2 regions of the Actinoplanes teichomyceticus ATCC 31121 genome follow, and region 1 is predicted to be linked to the other one. Evidence: riboswitches for the same ligand, from Rfam matches in the RefSeq annotation. Region 1 holds a riboswitch; the other holds the start of a gene.
What was found. Region 1 has a riboswitch for cobalamin ahead of ACTEI_RS17525 (CbtB domain-containing protein). Riboswitches for the same ligand answer to the same signal wherever they lie in the genome.
Positions count from the first base shown of each region.

Region 1 (9,641 bases):
GACGGGGCTGTCACCGGACGGCTATCTGGACCTGTTGAAGGCGTATCCCGCCGACATATTCGCCCACGGTGGTGAGGGTGACGGCGAACGTACCGTCGCCCGGGTCTGGCGAGTCACCCTGGACCGGCTCGCTGACACCCCTCTGGCGGGTGAAATTCTGCGGGTGGTGGCGTGGTACGCCGCTGACGGCATCCCGCGAAGCCTGCTCGACGGGCTGGCCGGCCCGCCGGAAATCGCCTGGGCGCTCGGCCGGCTCACCGCCTACAGCATGATCACCGTCGATGAGGACACGCTGACCGTGCACCGTCTGGTCCAGGCGGTCGCCCGTATCCCGGATCCGGATGACCCGCACCGGCAGCCCGAGTACATCTACGCCGCCCACACCCAGGCGGTCACTCGACTACTAGCTGCCATGCCTGATGATTGGCGACGGCCGGACGCCTGGCCTCGCTGGCGGGTGCTGGCACCACATGTCGAGGCCCTCGCGTACCAGAGCCGGGACCACCGGGACGACGACGCGACCGCTGGCGCTCTGTACAACGGGGCAGCGTTGTTCCTTGCCGAGCAGGGCGCCCTGGCCCGGGCGGTTCCGCTGTTCGAGCAGGCGCTGGCCGACCGGCGGCGGGTGCTCGGCGACGACCATCCGGACACCCTGGCCTCGGTGAACAACCTCGCCTACGCCTACGAATCGGCCGGGGACCTGGTCCGGGCGGTTCCGCTGTACGAGCAGGCGCTGGCCGGCTGCCGGCGGGTGCTGGGCGACGATCACCCGGACACCCTGATCTCGGTGAACAACCTCGCCGGCACCTTTCGGGCGGTCGGGGACCTGGCCCGGGCGGTCCCGCTGTTCGAGCAGGCGCTGGCCGGCTGCCGGCGGGTGCTCGGCGACGATCACCCGGACACCCTGATCTCGGTGAACAACCTCGCCAGCGCCTATCGGGCGGTCGGGGACCTGGTCCGGGCGGTCCCGCTGTTCGAGCAGGCGCTGGCCGGCTGCCGGCGGGTGCTCGGCGACGACCACCCGCAGACCCTGGTCTCGGTGAACAACCTCGCCGGCGCCTACGAATCGACCGGGGACTGGTCCGGCGGTTCCGCTGTACGAGCAGGCCCTGGCTGACCGGCGGCGGGTGCTCGGCGACGATCACCGGACACCCTGGCCTCGGTGAACAACCTCGCCGGCGCCTACGATCGGCCGGGACCTGGCCCGGGCGGTCCGCTGTACGAGCAGGCGCTGGCCGGCTGCCGGCGGGTGCTCGGCGACGACCACCCGGACACCCTGGCCTCGGTGAACAACCTCGCCGGCACCTTTCGGGCGGTCGGGGACCTGGCCCGGGCGGTCCTGCTGTTCGAGCAGGCGCTGGCCGGCTGCCGGCGGTGCTCGGCGACGATCACCCGGACACCCTGATCTCGGTGAACAACCTCGCCAGCGCCTATCGGGCGGTCGACCGGTCCGGGCGGTCCCGCTGTTCGAGCAGGCGCTGGCCGGCTGCCGGCGGGTGCTCGGCGACGACCACCCGCAGACCCTGGTCTCGGTGAACAACTCGCCGGCGCCTACGAATCGACCGGGGACCTGGTCCGGGCGGTTTCCGCTGTACGAGCAGGCCCTGGCCGACCGGCGGCGGGTGCTCGGCGACGATCACCCGGACACCCTGGCCTCGGTGAACAACCTCGCCGGCGCCTACGAATCGGCCGGGGACCTGGCCCGGGCGGTCCCGCTGTACGAGCAGGCGCTGGCCGGCTGCCGGCGGGTGCTCGGCGACGACCACCCGGACACCCTGGCCTCGGTGAACAACCTCGCCGGCGCCTATCGGGCGGTCGGGGACCTGGCCCGGGCGGTCCCGCTGTACGAGCAGGCGCTGGCCGGCTGCCGACGGGTGCTGGGCGACGACCACCCGCAGACCAGGATCGTTCGTGGGAATGCAGCTGCCGTGGCTACTCACCCGCTCGGTGAACCGTGACGCCAGGGCCTCGGCGTCGCCGCCGGACTCCTAGCAGTTCCACGCCGGCGTACCGGCTGTCGTACCGCGCCACGACAGCCGGATCGATGTCGCTGAGATCCAGCTCCGGGTCACCGGCGGCGAGCGCCTCGATCAGGCGTACGGTGGCTTGCCGGACCGTCCCGGCGTGCTCCGGCCGCAGCTCATCGGGCCTCGATCAGCAGCTCAGAGGTCAACTATTTGACATCACGGCAAAGTTTGTAAATCATCGATACGTGACCACCGCCGTTGGTGCGTGGCGCGACGCCAAGCGCCCGTTGTGGCCGATGGCCCTCGTCGTGCCCGCGTTGCCGTTCGCCGCCCCGCTGACCGCCACCGCCACCGGCTCGGGCTGGGGCTGGTGGCTGACCCCGGTCTTCATCCTGGGCGTCATCCCGGTGATCGACCTGCTCGTCGGGGACGACCGGGACAACCCGCCGGACACCGTCGTGCCCGCTCTGCAGACCTCCCGCTACTACCGCTGGATCACCTACCTGTTCCTGCCCGCGCAGTACGCCGCCCTGGTGATGACCTGCGCGGTGTGGTCCGGCGGCGTGGACCTGCCCGGTGCGGCCGGCCTGGTGCTCACCGCCGGCCTGGTCAACGGGATCGCCATCAACACCGCGCACGAGCTGGGCCACAAGCGGGAGGCGGTGGAGCGGTGGCTCTCCCGGGTCGCGCTCGCGCCGACCGGTTACGGCCACTTCTTCGTCGAGCACAACCGCGGCCATCACGTACGCGTGGCCACTCCCGAGGATCCGGCCAGCGCTCGGCTCGGGGAGTCGTACTGGCGGTTCTGGCCCCGTACGGTGATCGGCAGTCTGCGGTCGGCCTGGCGCCTGGAGACCAGCCGGCACCGGCTCCGCGGGCGCAGCCCGTGGACGTGGCGCAACGACATCCTCAACTCCTGGGCCATGTCGGTCGCGCTGGCCGCCGCCCTCGGCGTCGCGTTCGGCCCCGGCGTGCTGATCTTCCTGGCCCTGCAGGCGCTCGTCGGGTTCTCCGTGCTGGAGGCCGTCAACTACCTGGAGCACTACGGGCTGCTGCGGCAGCGCAACGCCGCCGGCCGTTACGAGAAGGTCGACCCGCGGCACAGCTGGAACAGCGACCGGCTGACCACCAACATCCTCCTGTTCCAGCTGCAGCGGCACAGCGACCACCACGCCAACCCGCTGCGGCGTTACCAGACGCTGCGCACCTTCGACGTCTCGCCGCAACTGCCCGCGGGGTACGCCACCATGCTGTTGCTGGCGCTCGTCCCGCCCCTGTGGCGGCGGGTGATGGACCACCGGGTGCTCGCCCACTACGGCGGCGACCCGGCGCGAGCCAACACCGTCCCCGGCTACCAGGCCCCGTCACCGACCCGCTGACCCGCGGGCCCGGACCGGCGGCCGGCGCGCGTACCGTCGAGCCCCCGACGGCGCGCGCCGGCCGTCCACCCCCGGCGGGTGCGTACACTCCGTGATTCATGGAGGCCACCTCGTCGTACCGGGAAGCCGGCCGTGCCCGGCTCCGCGGCGCCCTGGTCAACGCGGCCCGTGAGCTCGCGGTGCGGGACGGTTGGGAGAACGTCCGGATGGCCCAGGTCGCTCGGGCCGCCGGGGTGAGCCGCCAGACGGTCTACAACGAGTTCGGCGATCGGGCCGGGCTCGCCGAGGCGCTGGCGTTGCGCGAGATCGAACGGTTCGTCGCGGACGTCCGCGCCCGCCTGTTCGAGCACGGCGGCGACGTTCGCGCCGCCGGGCACGCCGCGATTTTGCACACCCTGCTCGAGGCGGCCCGCAACCCGCTGGTGCACGGCATTCTCACCAGCGTCCGCGGTGGGTCCGAGGACCTGCTGCCCTATCTGACGACCCGCTCCGGCGCGGTCCTGGCGGCGGCCGGCGCGGTCGTCCAGGAGTGGGCGTCAGCGCACGCGCCGCAGGTGGACCCGGCGACGGTGAGCCTGGCCGCCGAATCCATCGTGCGGCTCACCATCAGCCACGTCATGCTGTCTCTGACGCCCGCGCCCGAGTCGGCCGACGCGCTGGCCGAGGTCTTCGTGCGGCTGCTGCGCTGATCACCGCCGCGCAGAGGCCCCGCAGGAGGAGAGTGACGGTCGGGCATCCGCGGGGGAGAATGCCTGACCTGGCTAGATATGGGCACATGACGCCCGGTTGCCGCCACGGGTGCCGGAGCGGATGAGCAATCTCGCTGCAGAGCTCAGCGAGTTCCTCGCTCTCCCACGCCCTGCCAGGTAGCCACCTCGCAGCCACACGCAACCACGCTCCGCCCGCGTCCCCGTGGGCCGCCGCGGTGCGTAAGCGAAGCCCTTCCGGGCTGGCGGCATACCGGTTACATCGCATAGCTGAGCCGGCCAGGCTCAGGGCCGTCCCCGGCCATCCAGGCCAGTCCTATCTTCCTAGGATGACCTAGGGGCAGTGCGGCAAGCCGCACCAGTACCAACAAGGACGGCTTCGCCGACAGAACCATTTGAAAACCAGCACACCCTTCCGGCCGGCCCGGTCCTGACCCGATACACCCCGGGGGCAGGGGTCCGACGGTGCGGAGCCGTCTGGTGGATTCACCCGCACCCGGCGCCGGATGCAGCAGCTACCGCGGCGCGCCCGTGGCCCGCGGCGAGCGGGTCGTCATCGGTACGACCCCGGTGCCAGTATCGCGGACGGAGGCGGCGCGCAGCGTGCCCCGATGTTTCCGATCGCGGGTGGATGGCGGGGCTCGGGCGCTGGCCGAGGCTGGGCGGACCTCTACCGAAAGCAGGTCCGTCCGTGGTCGCCACGCTGTCCGATCGTGCCGCGTCGATCGTCTTCGTGCTGGTGGTGCTCGGGGTGTCGCTGGGCGCCGTCGATGTCGCCGGGGGACTGCTCCTGGCTTTGTCTCCGCTGCTGGTGGTGCTGGTGATGCTGCTGGTCGTCACCCGGGAGGGTTACCGGCGTGACGGCTGGGGGCGGCTCGGGATGGTCGGCTCGGGTTGCGCTGCTGGCCGCTGGCGGTCGTGACCACGGCCGGTGTCTGCCTGCTGGCGACCGTGGGGGTCGTCGCGCTGGGTTGGCGCGGTTCAGCGCTCCGCGGGGGCCGTGGCTGGGCGACGTGCTGGCGTTGTGTGTGGCCGGCCCGGTTCTGGCGTTCGCGGAGGAGATCGGCTGGCGCGGTCACCTGCAGCCGCGTCTTGCTTTCCTGGGTGAGCGGGCGGCGATGCTGGCGGTGGGTGTGGTGTGGATCGGCTGGCACCTGCCGTACATCGTGTTCACGCCGTATCACCACGGCGGCGGGAACCGGGTCGTGGTGCTGACGCTGTTCAGCGGTTGCGTGATCGCGTTGTCGTTCCTGATCGGTCGGCTGCGGACGATGTCCGCCAGTGTGTGGCCGGCCGTGCTGGCCCACTTCGCGCACAACGCCACCTTCGCGGCGAGCATCGTGGTCGTCCCCGATCGGCCGGTGGTGGTGGACGAGTACCTCAGCGGCGACTCGGGGTTGTTCGTGCTGGTGGGCACCGCTGCGGGTGCGGCCGGGCTCGGGGTCGGCCGGGCGCGTGCGGGTCGTCGGTCGTCGCGTGGGTCTGCGCGAGGATGACGGCCTGCACCCGGTCGCGCAGGTGCAGTTTGCGCAGGACCGATCCGACGTGGGTCTTGACGGTGGACTCGGCCACGTGCAGCCGTGCGGCGATCTCGGCGTTGGTCAGTCCGAGCCCGATGGCGGAGAGGATCTCGCGTTCGCGGGTGGTGAGTCGCGCCAGCGTGGCCGGCGGGTCGGTGGCGGGCGGGGCCGGTGCGGTGAGGACGAACGAGTCGATCAGGCGGCGGACGAGCCGGGGCGAGACGGGCGCCTCGCCGACGGCCGCGGCGCGGATCGCGGTCAGCAGTTCGGCCGGGCCGGCGTCCTTGACCAGGTATCCGGACGCTCCGGCGCGCAGGGCGGCGACGAGCAGGTCGTCGGAGTCGAAGGTGGTGAGCATGACGCGGGGGCCGGCGGTCAGGGTGCCGTCCAGGGCGCGTAGTCGTTCTCGCATCCCGTGCAGGCCGTGGCCGGCTGCGGTGGTGGTCGCGGCGGTCCGGTGGCCGGTGCCGTCGTCCTGGATGTGTACGTGTACGGCGTGCGGTGTGCGGTGGATGCTGACCCGGGCCGTGGCGTGGGCTCCGGCGTGTTCGAGCACGTTGGTCAGTGCTTCGCGGACGATGCGCAGCACGGCGAAGCGCACCGCGGCGGGTGTCTGCGCGACGGCGGCGGGGTCGGTGTGGAGTTCGACCGGCAGTCCGGCGGCGCGGACTGCCGCGGCGAGCCGGGTCAGGTCGGCGGGGTTGACCGTGGGTTCGGGTGGGTCGTCGGTGGTGTCGGGGTCGCGGAGTACGTCGATGACGTCGCGTACCTCGGTCAGTGCGGTGCGCGCGGTGTGGGCGATGGTGGCCAGGGCGGTGCGGGTGTCGGTGTGGTCGCCGGGTCCGGGGTGTTCGGCGGCGTAGTGGGCGGCGTCGGCTTGCACGATGACGACGGTGAGGGAGTGCGCGACGATGTCGTGGATCTCCCGGGCGGCGGCGACTCGCTGCTGTGGGGCGAGGAATCGTGCGCGTTGCCGGTGGGTGTCGTGCAGCCGTGCGGTGGCCTGGTGGAGTGCGTGCAGGTTGGTTTCGCGGCCGCGTACGAGGTTGCCGATCATCCAGGTGAGGGTGGCCGGGACGGCGAGGAGCGCGGTGATGACCAGGGCGTTGCGGGTGTACTGGGGTTCGGTGCTCCGGCGCAGGCCGGCGGCCAGGCTGCCGGCGAGGGTGTGGAGCCGGATCGTCAGTGAGGCGGCCGTGTAGATCGCGAGTGCCTGGGCGATGTTGGCGGGCAGCGGGAGGGGTGTCAGGGCGAGTTGGAGCGCGAACATCGCGGCGGAGTGGGCCAGCGTGGCGACGGGGTGGCGGCGGCGCAGGGTGAGTGCGCCGATGGTGGCGGTGGCGATGAGGAGGCCGGTGGGTCCGGCGATCAGGCTGGGTAGGCCGAAGAGGAGCCGGAGGGTGGCGCGAGTCCGTCGACCAGCAGTGGGTGGGTGCGTGACCAGCGGTCGGCTCGGGCGGCGAGGGTGGTGTGGTGGTCCACTGCCCTCCTGCCGGGTGTCGGTCTGGCGGGCTTCAGCCTAGCCGTGTGGTCGGCGCGGGGGGTCGCCGTGGTGTGCCGGGTGGCTTGTCCTCAGCGGGTGGTGGGAGGTTGCTGGTGAGGGTGGTGAAGGGGGCGCTGCCGGGAAGGAGACCTGCCTGCTGCGCGACGCGTCGCGCAGCAGGCAGGTGGCGGGTCAGGCGGTGACGGTGCCGGCGGGTTCGCTGTCGCGGGTGGCCAGCCGGTGCAGCAGGCCGGCGAAGCCGAGGCCGAGAGCGGTCCACAGCAGGGCCTGGGTGCCCAGCGAGGCGATCCGGAACTTCCACAGCAGGTCGGCGGGGAAGTTGGCGGGCACCTCGTCGAAGCCGGGCAGCAGGGTGTAGGCGACGGTGACCACGATGAGGAAGGCGAGCACGCCGGCGGTCGCGCGCCGCCATTCGTGGCTCTGGGTGCGGGCGGCCAGCACGCCGGCCCAGACGGCGACCAGGCCGAGCGCCAGCGCGGCGAGGTAGCCGGTGGTGCGTTGGTCGATGGTGGCGGGGTCGCCGACGGCCGGCGGGTTGGGCGGATATTTCAGGTACGGCACGAGCACGACGCCCAGCAGCGCGGCGGCGGCCAGGCCGAGGGCGGCGCGGGTGTCGCTGCGGGTGCGCAGGTGCCGGCGCAGGAGTGTGTAGCCGACGGCGAGGAACCCGCCCAGGGCGGTGCCGTAGAGGCCGGTCGCCAGGGGCAGGCCGATGGTGCGCTGGGTGTCGCGGCTGACCAGTTGTTCGCCGTCGTCGTGGCCGGCTTCGCCGTGCGGGGCGCTGTTCTGCTGTTCGATGGCGATGGCGGCCTCGACGCGGGGTTCGCCGGCCAGGTAGGCGAATGCGCCGGCGAGCAGGCCTGCCGCCAGTCCGGCGAGCAGGCCTGCCAGCAGAATCCGGCCGAAGGTCGGTTTCCGCTGGGGTGTCAGTGGCACGGAACGCCCAGCAGGTGGCGGCCGTCGTGCATCAGCTCGTGCATGTACATGCCGCTGCGCGAGAGCGCGCCCTGGTCGAAGGCGACAAGGTAGGCCAGGGCGAGCAGCAGGACGACGGCGCCGGCGGCGATGAGCAGCAGGCGGGTGGAGACGGCGGGCGTGGTGAGGGTCCGCACGGTGTGGGTCTTGGGCATGATGGCTGAAACCTCCTACGGGATGGCGCGTCCCGGTCAACAAGGCTGCGGCGCGTGAGCGTCCTGACTCACTGCCGGTGACGGCAGTTCACAGTGGCGCGACCGCACCGGAGTCTCACCGGTTTCCCTCGCGACGCCGCAGATGGCTTCCACAACCTAACGGTCGTCGCGGTGGGGGCACAACCGGGATGGCGCACTGCCGCTGAGATTTGCCATCGTCGCTGGGAAGGGAGGTGGGGATGGTGGGGCCGTGGTGGGCGGTGGTGTTGCTGGCCGTGCCGGGGTGCCCGGCGCCGGCGGTGACGGGCGGGTATCGCGCCGATCAGCTGGCGCCGCTGGCGAGCGGGGCGTCGGTGCGGGTGGCGGTGGTCGATTCCGGGGTGGACGCGGCGCATCCGCTGCTGGCCGGGCGGGTCGGGGCGGGCCGGGATCTGCTGGGTGGGCGGGAACGTTGTGCGGGTCACGGGACGGCGGTGGCGGTGGCGGTGGTGTCGGTGGCGCCGGGGGCCACGATCGTTGCGGTGCGGGTCGCCGACGGTGATCCCGGTGACGCGGCGGGTGTGGCCCGGGTGGCCGAGGGGATCCGCTGGGCGGCCGGTCCGGGCCGCGCCCAGGTGATCAACGTCTCGTTGGTGGTGGGTGTCGACGATGCGCGGGTGCGCGCGGCGGTGGCGCAGGCGGTGCGCCGGGGTGTGGTGGTGGTCGCCGCGGCCGGCAACGATCCGGCGCGTTCGCGGGTGTTCCCGGCGGCGTATCCGGGGGTGATCGGGGTCGGTGCGGTGCTGTCCTCGGGTGAGGTGGCGCCGTTCTCGCCGGTGGGTCCGCAGGTGGATGTGGTGGCCGCCGGGGATGGCGGGACCAGTGTGGCGGCGGGGTTCGTGTCCGGGACGGCGGCGCTGTTGCGGCAGCGGTTCCCGGGGCTGTCGCCGGGTGAGCTGGCGCGGCGGCTGGTGGCCACCAGTGACCGGTCGGGGCGGGTGAATCCGTACCGGGCGTTGACCCAGGCGGATCTGCCGCCGGCGGTGGCGGCGTCCACGCGGGTGGCGGTCGAGGCCGGGCCGGGTGCTGCGGCTGGTGCCGGTGCGCGGGGGCGGGCGCTGCGGTTCGCGGGGGTGGTGGTGGGGGTGGTCGTGGTGGGCGCGGTGCTGGCTGTGGTGTTCTCGCGGGGCCGGCGTCGTGGCTGGCGCGCGGCGACGGACGTCTAGATCGACCCCGGTTTCCGGGTACGGGCGGGGATGTCCTGCGCGCAGCCGCGCGCGCCCCGTGGCCCCGCGCGCGCCGGGCGGACCTGGCGCCGGGCGGGGCTCGCGCGAGGGGCGGGGGCGGGGCTCGGCCGGTGGCCTGCGGACGGGGGCGTGCCGGTCGTACCCGGGAGGGGGTTGTCAGTCGGGGCGGTTGAGCGCGGAGTGCCGGCGGCTGTAGGTGAGGTAGACG
Region 1 covers NZ_CP023865.1:3,971,713-3,981,353, forward strand. Annotated here, with positions in the region: gene ACTEI_RS38340 (tetratricopeptide repeat protein) at 1-1,117, shown strand, start outside; gene ACTEI_RS38350 (tetratricopeptide repeat protein) at 1,163-1,405, shown strand; gene ACTEI_RS38360 (tetratricopeptide repeat protein) at 1,497-1,958, shown strand; gene ACTEI_RS17495 (alkane 1-monooxygenase) at 2,213-3,346, shown strand; gene ACTEI_RS17500 (TetR/AcrR family transcriptional regulator) at 3,445-4,035, shown strand; gene ACTEI_RS17505 (hypothetical protein) at 4,745-4,975, shown strand; gene ACTEI_RS17510 (CPBP family intramembrane glutamic endopeptidase) at 5,025-5,549, shown strand; gene ACTEI_RS17515 (DUF7134 domain-containing protein) at 5,434-7,017, opposite strand; gene ACTEI_RS17520 (CbtA family protein) at 7,249-8,013, opposite strand; gene ACTEI_RS17525 (CbtB domain-containing protein) at 8,004-8,207, opposite strand; adenosylcobalamin (AdoCbl) riboswitch at 8,216-8,362, opposite strand; gene ACTEI_RS17530 (S8 family serine peptidase) at 8,447-9,412, shown strand; gene ACTEI_RS17535 (amino acid permease) at 9,590-9,641, opposite strand, start outside.

Region 2 (9,641 bases), 970 kb from region 1:
CCAGGCGCAGCGCGCCGGCCTTGTCGCCGACGAAGGCGAGCAGGAACTCGTCGCCGCCGACCCGGGCCACCGGCACGGTCTCCGGCACCGCGGCGCGCAGCCGCCGGCCCACCTCGATGACCAGCTGGTCGCCGGTGTCGTGGCCCCAGGAGTCGTTGACCCACTTGAAGCCGTCCAGGTCGAGCATGTAGACCCAGACCCGGTCCGGACCGTGCGAGTCGACCGTGGTGACCAGCCGCTCGATCTCGTACGAGATGGAGCGCCGGTTCGGCAGCGAGGTCAGCGGGTCGTGGGTGGCCTGGTGCTCGGAGTGCAGCTGGGCGGCGACCTGCGCCTGCACCGCGGACATCGCCCGGGCCAGCAGGAGCACCACCATCAGCGCGCCGGTCACCGCGATCAGCAGGCGGTGCGAGGCGGCCCGGGTGCCGGTGGTCAGCAGCAGCGCGAACGGCAGCAGCAGCGCGGGCAGCAGCACCGCGAGGCGCTGCCAGGACCAGGCCTGCACCGGCAGCCGGTCGGCGCGGCTCATCTCGGCCACCGACGGGTGCAGGGCGCTCACGCCCAGCCCGGTGTACGCCACCAGGTACGGGATGTTGAGCAGCGGGGACGCGTAGATCTGGCCGTTCACGCCGACGATCGCGTACGCGGTGTCGCCGAGGAACAGCCCGACCATCATCACCAACGCCCCGATCATGCTGATCGACCACGTCTTGGTGGTGAAGGCCAGGTTGATCACCAGCAGGGCCAGCACCACGTCGCAGAGCGGGTAGGTGGCCTGGATGATGGAGAGCAGCGCGGGGCGCCCGGTGATCGCGGCGGCCGGCGCGGCCAGCAGCAGGGTGCTGGTCAGCCCGGCGGCCAGGCAGACGATCAGGCCGTCGAGCACGGCGTGCCGTTCCAGGCTCTGCCGGGCTCGCAGCAGCAGGAACAGGAAGGTCCCGAGCAGCACGTAGCCGGTGAAGGTGGCGGCGTCGGCGAGCAGCGGCAGCGGCATCGCCCGGTCGGTCACGGTGGGCCGGATCAGCAGGCCGACCAGGAACAGCAGGGCGGCCAGGGCCATCAGCAGCCAGGCGATCGGCGGTTCGGCGCCCCAGCGGCGCGGCCCGAGGAAGCACGCCGCCACGGTCAGGACGCCGAGCAGCACCAGGCTCACCGACGCCAGGGGGGACGACGGGTAGGCCGTGTAGAGCGCGGTGACGACGACGCCGAACGCGGCCATGAACTGCCATTGGCGGCGGGCGATGCCGGGTGGGAGCACGGAGGGCACCGGGCGTTCCTCCCGCTTTGCCCGAAGACTAATATTTTGCTCACCGTAGCAACGGGTGCGACGCCACCGGCCGGAAACGGGTCAGTTGAGTGACGGGGTTCCGGCTTCCCGGTCCGGCGGCGGCAGGTGGCGGGACGGGAGGCGGCGCCCGTGCGCGAAGACGACCGGGCAGCCGCCGCGCAGCAGCAGCTGGTGGGCGACCGAGCCGAGGCGGGCGGCGCCGCCGGTCCCGCGCGAGCCCAGGGTGATCAGCCCGGCCCGGCGGGAGGCGCGGATCAGCACCGCGGCCGGCGCGCCGGTCAGCACCCACCGGCGCAGCGGCGGCAGGCCGGGCACCGCGGCGAGCGTCTCGTCGAGCAGCCGCTCGCCGGCCTCCTCGGCGTCCTCGCCGGCCACGTGCAGCACGTCCAGCGCGACGCCGCGGCGGGCGGCGTCCTCGGCCGCGTGCCGCAGCGCCAGCAGCGACGGCGCCGAGCCGTCCACGGCGGCCAGCACCCGCCCGGACGGCGGGCGCGGCCCGCGTGCCACCACCACCGGGCACCACGCCTGGGCCACCACCTCCAGCAGCGGGGAGCCCGGCGGCAGGCGGCCGGTGGCGGCCAGGTCGTCGCCGCCCAGCACCAGGAGCGCGGCGCGGTGGCTCAGCTCGCGCAGCACCCGGGCGGCCGGGCCATCCACCAGATGGCCCCGCGCGTCGACGCCGGGTGTGGAACGCTGGGCGGTGACGACCGCCTCCTCGACGACGCGTGAGGCGGCGCGGCGAGCCGGAGCCCACTCGACACCGGTTCCCGGCCGTGGATCGGGCCAGGTGAAGGCATGCACCACGTGCAGCACCCGGCCCCGGGAGACCGCCTCCCGCGCGGCCAGGCGTACGGCGGCCAGGCCGGCCGCGGTCCCGTTGACCCCCACCACCACGGGCGGCCGATTCGGGTTCTGCATCGGTCCGACCTCCGCTCCCCGTAACGTTCTCGCAATATACCGATGATTATCGATGTTGCAATGGGCCTTACCGTCTGGTGACCAATGCCTCAACGCGTGGCCACCTGATGACCCATTCAGGTTGAGGGTTTACGGTGAACGGCAAAATCTTTGGGACATCTGCCGGTGAAGTGAGGGAAATACATGACGGATGTCAAGCTCGACCACCCCGGTGGCCAATTGTCGATGTCGGTACGCGAGGCCGTCGACGGGCCGGGCGGCATCGACGTCAGTGCTCTGCTGAAGGAGACCGGCTACGTCACCCTGGACCAGGGGTTCGTCAACACCGCGTCGACCACGTCGGCGATCACCTATATCGATGGTGACGCCGGCATTCTGCGCTACCGGGGCTACCCGATCGAGCAGCTGGCCGAGAAGTCGACGTTCCTGGAGGTGTCCTACCTCCTGATGAACGGCGAATTGCCGACCGAGGCCCAGCTGCGCGAGTTCGGCGACCGCATCCGGGTCCACACGCTGCTGCAGGAGGAGATGCGGACCTTCTTCTCCGGCTTCCCGCGCGACGCGCACCCGATGGCGGTGCTCTCCTCGGCGGTCACCGCGCTGTCCACCTTCTACCAGGACGCGCTCGACCCGCTGGACGACGAGCAGGTCGACATCTCGGCGATCCGCCTGATGGCGAAACTTCCGACGATCGCCGCTTACGCCTACAAGAAGTCCATCGGCCACCCGCTGCCGTACCCGGACAACTCGCTGGACTACGTCGAGAACTTCCTGCGTCTGACCTTCGGCCTGCCGACCGTCGCCTACGACGCCGACCCGAAGGTCGCGAAGATCCTCGACATGCTCTTCATCCTGCATGCCGACCACGAGCAGAACTGCTCCACCTCGACCGTCCGGCTGGTCGGCTCCGCGCAGGCGAACCTGTTCGCGTCGATCTCGGCCGGCATCAACGCGCTCTCCGGCCCGCTGCACGGCGGCGCCAACGCGGCCGTGCTGGAGATGCTGGAGCAGATCCGCAAGGACGGCGGCGACGTCAACTCGTTCGTCACCCGGGTGAAGAACAAGGAAAAGGGCGTCAAGCTCATGGGCTTCGGCCACCGGGTCTACAAGAACTACGACCCGCGGGCCGCGATCGTCAAGAAGGCCGCCCAGCAGATGCTCTCGACGCTGGACAAGCCGGACCCGCTGCTGGAGATCGCCTTCCAGCTCGAGGAGATCGCGCTCAACGACGACTACTTCGTCTCCCGCAAGCTGTACCCGAACGTCGACTTCTACACCGGCCTGATCTACAAGGCCATGGGCTTCCCGACGAAGATGTTCACGGTGCTGTTCGCGCTGGGCCGCCTGCCCGGCTGGATCGCCCAGTGGCGGGAGATGATGCACGACCCGGCCAACAAGATCGGCCGCCCGCGGCAGATCTACACCGGCTCGCCGGTGCGCGACTTCGTCCCCCTCGGCCAGCGCTGAAGGTTCCACCCCACGACCGGCGCGGGCGCGCGAGGCGCAGCCCACGCCGGACATCGGCACATCGGCGCCGACCCCGGCGAGGCCGGCGCCGAGCGCACCACTCCGAAGCACGCCCCACCAGCGCCGCGGTGGGGCGTTTTTCGGTACTCGACAGGCCCTGACGGTTGTCCGCCGGAGCGGGAATGGTGGCGGCGCCCGCCGCGGAGCGGCACGCCGTCGCGCGCTCGTCCGGGCGATCATCGTCACCGCCGGTGGGGTTTGACGGGTGGCCGGGCGGTAGGAAAGAGTGACCGTCGAGCGGTAGCGGAGGAACCCGGTGCGAATCCGGGACGGTCCCGCCACTGTGACCGGGGAGCGACCCGCTGACGCGTCAGCACGCCACGGCCCGACCGGCGGGCCGGAAGGCGAGCGGGGAACGGCGATCCGGGAGTCAGGAGACTCCGGCCGCTCGTGACGACCGACGTGCGGGCGTGGACACCCGCCGGGAGGGAAACCTGTGACGACTCCGTACCCGTTCTCGGCCGTGGTCGGCCTCGACGACCTGCGCCTCGCCCTGCTGCTGACCTCGGTGTCACCGGCGGTCGGCGGGGTCCTGGTGCGCGGCGAGAAGGGCACCGCCAAGAGCACCGTGGTGCGCGCCCTGGCCGCCCTGCTGCCCCCGGTCACCGTGGTCCGTGGCTGCCGGTTCGCCTGCGACCCGGCGGCGCCCGACCCGGACTGCCCGGACGGGCCGCACGCCCCGGACACCCCGGCCACGCACCGCCCGGCCACCCTGGTCGAGCTGCCGGTCGGCGCGACCGAGGACCGGGTGGTCGGCACCCTGGACATCCAGCGCGCCCTCGCCGAGGGCGTCAAGGCCTACGAGCCCGGCCTGCTCGCCGCCGCGCACCGCGGGGTGCTCTACGTCGACGAGGTGAACCTGCTCCCCGACCACCTCGTCGACCTGCTGCTGGACGCCGCCGCGATGGGCCGCGCGCACGTCGAGCGCGACGGCGTCTCGATCAAGCACGCCGCCCGGTTCCTGCTGGTCGGGACGATGAACCCGGAGGAGGGCGAGCCGCGCCCGCAGCTGGTCGACCGGTTCGGCCTGGTGGTGACGGTGGCCGCGCCGCGCGACGCGGGGCAGCGCGCCGAGGTGGTGCGCCGGCGCCTGGCGTACGAGGCGGATCCGGCCGGATTCGCCGCGCGCTTCGCCGCCGACGAGCGGGAGTACGCCGCCCGGATCGCGGCCGCCCGCGCGGTGCTGCCCACGGTCGTGCTGCCCGACGCGGAGCTGGACCGGATCGCCCGGGTCTGCCTGGCGTACGGGGTCGACGGCATGCGCGCCGACATCGTGGTGGCGCGCTGCGCGGTCGCGCTGGCCGCCTGGCACGGCCGGGACCGGGTGACCGCCGAGGACGTACGCGACGCGGCCCGCCTGGCGCTGCCGCACCGCCGCCGTACCGACCCGCTCGACCCGCCCGGCACCGACGAGGAGAAGCTGGAGCAGGCCCTGGCGGAGGCCGAACGGGAAGCCGCCGAGGAGGCCGCACGCCGGCCGGAGTCGCCGGACCCCGGCGGCCCGGACCCCGACGACGACCCGGACGGGCCCGAGGGCGGCCCGGGCGGCCCCGTCGGCGGCCCGGACGGCGGACCCGGCCCGGCGGGCGGCCCGGGTGGCGGGGGCGGACTGCCGGACGGCGACACGCCACCGGGCACCGGCGCCGCGCGGCCGGGCGGCGATGCACCGCGGCCGGGCGGCGAGACGCCGGCGCCGCCGCAACAGCCGGCCACGCCCCCGGCCGCGGCCGGCGCCGCGTTCCGCCCGCGCACGCTGCGGATCGCCGCCCGCGGCGACGGCGGCCACACCGGCAAGCGGTCCCCGGCGTACGCCCGCCGGGGCCGGGTGATCGGCTCCCGCAAGCCGGTCGGCAAGCTGGCCGGGGCCCCGCACCTGCCCGCCACGCTGCGCGCCGCCCTGCACCGCGGCGCCCTGCAGCCGTCGCCGGCCGGCGCTCGGGCGATGACCGTGCAGCCGCGCGACCTGCGCGAGGCCATCCACGTCGGGCGCGAGGCGAACCTGGTGCTGTTCGTGGTGGACGCCTCCGGCTCGATGGCCGCGCGCCGCCGGATGACCCTGGTCAAGACCGCCGTGCTGTCCCTGCTGCGCGACGCCTACCAGCGCCGGGACCGGATCGGCATGATCACGTTCCGGGGGACCGACGCGGACGTCGTGCTGCCCCCGACCTCCAGCCATGAGGTCGGCGTCATGCGCCTGGCCGCCCTGCGCACCGGCGGCCGTACCCCGCTCGCCGCCGGCCTGCGCGCCGCCGCCCGCACCATCGCCACCGAACGCCGCCGCGACCCGCGCCGCCGCCCGCTGCTGGTGCTGGTCACCGACGGACGCGCGACCAGCGGCCCGGACCCGCTGCTGGCCGCCCCGGCGCTGGCCGGCGTGGCCACGGTCGTCGTCGACTGCGAGTCCGGCCCGATCCGGCTGGGCCTGGCCGGCCGGCTGGCCGCCGCGCTCGGCGCCGACGTCATGCCGCTGGAGCGGCTGGAGGCCGCCGCCGGGACCCGGCCGGCCACCGCGCCGGCCGGGGACCGCGCCTACCGCCGAGCCGCCTGAGCGCCGGGCGCCCGCAGCGCCGGCGGGCCCGACGTTCCGCCGCCGGTCCGCACGGCCGCGGACCGTGACATCGCAGCACGCCGGGCGGGCCGCGCCCGGCGACCGACACGACGTGGGCGCGGGACGGCCGGCCCGCGTACCGGAAAGGGTTTTCCATGCCGCAGGGAAGAGTGACCACCGTGCCCGACGACGGGCTGACCACGCGGCAGCGCCGGCGCCAGGCGGTCTTCGCCGTGCACACCGGGCCGGGCAAGGGCAAGTCGACCGCCGCGTTCGGGATGGCGCTGCGGGCGTGGAGCGCGGGCTGGCCGATCGGGGTGTTCCAGTTCGTCAAGTCACAGAAGTGGAAGGTCGGCGAGGAGACCGCGCTCAAGACGCTGGGCGAGGCCGGGCCGACCCGGGTGGCCTGGCACAAGATGGGTGAGGGCTGGTCCTGGATCCAGCGCCCGGGCGACGAGCGCGACCACGCCGCCGAGGCCGCCGAGGGATGGGCGCAGATCAAGCGCGACCTGGCCGCCGAGACCTACAAGTTCTACGTGCTCGACGAGTTCACCTACCCGATGAAGTGGGGCTGGGTGGACGTCGCCGACGTGATCGAGACCCTGGCGAACCGGCCCGGCGTGCAGCACGTGGTGATCACCGGGCGGGACGCGCACCCGGACCTGATCGGCGCCGCCGACCTGGTCACCGAGATGACCAAGGTCAAGCACCCGATGGACGCCGGCCGTAAGGGCCAGCAGGGCATCGAATGGTGAGCATCCCCCGCGTCGTGATCGCCGCGCCGGCCTCCGGGCACGGCAAGACCACGGTGGCCACCGGCCTGCTCGCGGCGTTCGCCCGGCGCGGCGTGCCGGTGGCGCCGTTCAAGGTCGGGCCGGACTACATCGACCCCGGATACCACGCCCTGGCCGCCGGCCGCCCGGGCCGCAACCTGGACCCGGTCATGGTCGGCGAGGACCTGATCGGCCCGCTGTTCGCGCACGGCGCGCGGGGCGCCGAGCTGGCCGTCGTGGAGGGCGTGATGGGCCTCTACGACGGGCGTACCGGGGCCGGCGAGACCGGCTCCACCGCGCAGGTCGCCGGTCTCCTGCAGGCGCCGGTGATCCTGGTCGTGGACGCCGCCGCGCAGGGCCGCTCGGTCGCCGCGCTGGTGCACGGTTTCCGCAGCTTCGGAACCGTCCGGCTGGCCGGGGTGATCCTCAACCGGGTCGGCTCGCAACGCCACGAGCAGATCCTGCGCGACGCCTGCGAGGAGGTCGGCACGCCGGTGCTGGGCGCGCTGCGCCGCGCCGACGCGGTCGCCGCCCCGTCCCGGCACCTCGGCCTGGTCCCGGCCGCGGAGCGCCGCGCCGAGGCGCTCGCCTCGGTGGACGCGCTGGCCACGCTGATCGCCGAGGCGGTCGACCTGGACGCGGTCGCCGCGGTGGCCCGTTCCGCGCCGCCGCTGCCGGCGACGCCGTGGACCCCGGCCGCGCCGGACCCGGTGCCGGGCCGCCCGATGGTCGCGCTCGCCGGTGGCCCGGCGTTCTCCTTCGCGTACGCCGAAACCGCCGAGCTGCTGGCCGGCGCCGGCGCCGAGGTGGTGATCGTGGACCCGCTGCGCGATCCGGCCCTGCCGGAGGGCACCCGCGCGCTGGTGGTCGGCGGCGGCTTCCCCGAGGTGTACGCCGCCGAGCTGTCCGCGAACGAGCCGCTGCGCAGGTCGGTGCGGGACCTGGCCGCGACCGGCCGGCCGATCGCCGCCGAGTGCGCCGGTCTGCTCTGGCTGTGCCGCACCCTGGACGGCGCCCCGATGTGCGGGGTGCTGGACGCGGACGCCGCGATGACCCCGTCGCTGACCCTCGGCTACCGGGACGCGGTCGCGCTGGCGGACAGCCCGCTGGCGGCGGCCGGCACCCGGGTCACCGGCCACGAGTTCCACCGCACGGCGGTGCATCCGCGATCCGGGCTGCTGCTGTCGCCGGCTTCCGGGGCGGCCTGGGCGTGGCGGGGCGCGGACCCGGAGGGTTTCGCCTCGCCGGGGGTGCACGCGTCGTACCTGCATCTGCACTGGGCCGGGCACCGGGGGCTGGCCGAGCGCCTGGTCCGCACGGCGGCCGCGCAGCCATCACCGGGACCGGCGGCCGGCCCGGCGGCACGGTGATCCGCCGGGCGGGGGCGTGGCGCGCGGCCACGGTCGGCCGGGTGGCGCCGGTGATCCGCCGGGCGGGGGCGTGGCGCGCGGCCACGGTCGGCCGGGTGGCGGCGTGATCGTCGCCGGGGTGGGCGCGCGGCCCGGGACCGCGGCGGCCGAGCTGGCGGCCGCGGTCACCGCCGCCCTGGCCGAGGCCGGCGTCGACCCGGCCGCCGTCACCGTGCTGGCCACCCTGGACCGGCGGGCCGCCGAGCCCGGCCTGCGGTCGTACGCCCGGCACACCGGCCGCCGGCTGGTCGCTTTCCCCGCGGCGCGGCTCGCCGGGCAGCCCGTGCCCGGCCGCAGCGCCGTGGTGGCCGCGGCGACCGGCACCCCGAGCGTCGCCGAGGCCGCCGCTCTGCTGGCCGCGGGGCCGGCCGCCCGGCTGATCCTGCCGAAGCGGATCCTCGGCCGGGTCACCGTGGCCCTGGCCGGCACCGCTCCGGGGTGACGTCAGTCGGTCACCGGCCACTCGTGCACCGGGATGTTCTCGTGCATCAGCGGCAGATACCGCCGCAGCATCTCGTGCAGCGCCCGCTGCCGGTCCATCCCCTGCCGTTCCAGCAGGTGCAGCGTCTCCACCTGCCACGACGCGCCGTTGCGCTGCCGCAGGCAGCGCTGCTCGACGATGCCCAGCAGCCGGTCGCGCTGTCCCGGTGAGACCCCCCACCGGTCCAGGCCGTCCGCCGCCTGTGGCAGCAGCCGGCGCAGCACCAGCTCGGTCACCGGCACCGTCCCGACCCCCGGCCAGAACACGCTGGCGTCGATGCCGTGCCGGGCGCAGGTGTGGAAGTTCTCCTCGGCGGCGCGGAAACTCAGCTGGGTCCAGACCGGCCGGTCGGCCTCCGCGAGGTGGCGCGCCAGGCCGTAGTAGAACGCCGCGTTCGCGATGGTGTCGGCGACCGTCGGGCCGGCCGGCAGCACCCGGTTCTCCACCCGCAGGTGCGGGCGGCCGTTGACCACCGCGTAGATCGGCCGGTTCCAGCGGTACACCGTGCCGTTGTGCAGGCGCAGCTCGCTCAGTTCCGGGATGTCGCCGCGCTCCAGGGTGTCCGCGGGATCGTCCTCGTCGCAGATCGGCAGCAGCGCCGGGAAGTACCGGACGTTCTCCTCGAACAGGTCGAACACGCTGGTGATCCAGCGTTCGCCGAACCACACCCTGGGCCGTACGCCCTGGGCCCGGATCT
Region 2 covers NZ_CP023865.1:4,944,976-4,954,616, reverse strand. Annotated here, with positions in the region: gene ACTEI_RS21905 (putative bifunctional diguanylate cyclase/phosphodiesterase) at 1-1,267, opposite strand, end outside; gene ACTEI_RS21900 (universal stress protein) at 1,349-2,206, opposite strand; gene ACTEI_RS21895 (citrate synthase) at 2,390-3,673, shown strand; cobalamin riboswitch at 3,981-4,113, shown strand; gene ACTEI_RS21890 (VWA domain-containing protein) at 4,170-6,281, shown strand; gene cobO (cob(I)yrinic acid a,c-diamide adenosyltransferase) at 6,437-7,036, shown strand; gene ACTEI_RS21880 (cobyrinic acid a,c-diamide synthase CobB) at 7,030-8,424, shown strand; gene ACTEI_RS21875 (cobalamin biosynthesis protein) at 8,528-8,905, shown strand; gene ACTEI_RS21870 (glutamate-cysteine ligase family protein) at 8,908-9,641, opposite strand, start outside.
Region 2: it holds a riboswitch for cobalamin, as region 1 does, so the genes downstream of both, ACTEI_RS21890 (VWA domain-containing protein) here and ACTEI_RS17525 (CbtB domain-containing protein) in region 1, are expected to answer to the same signal.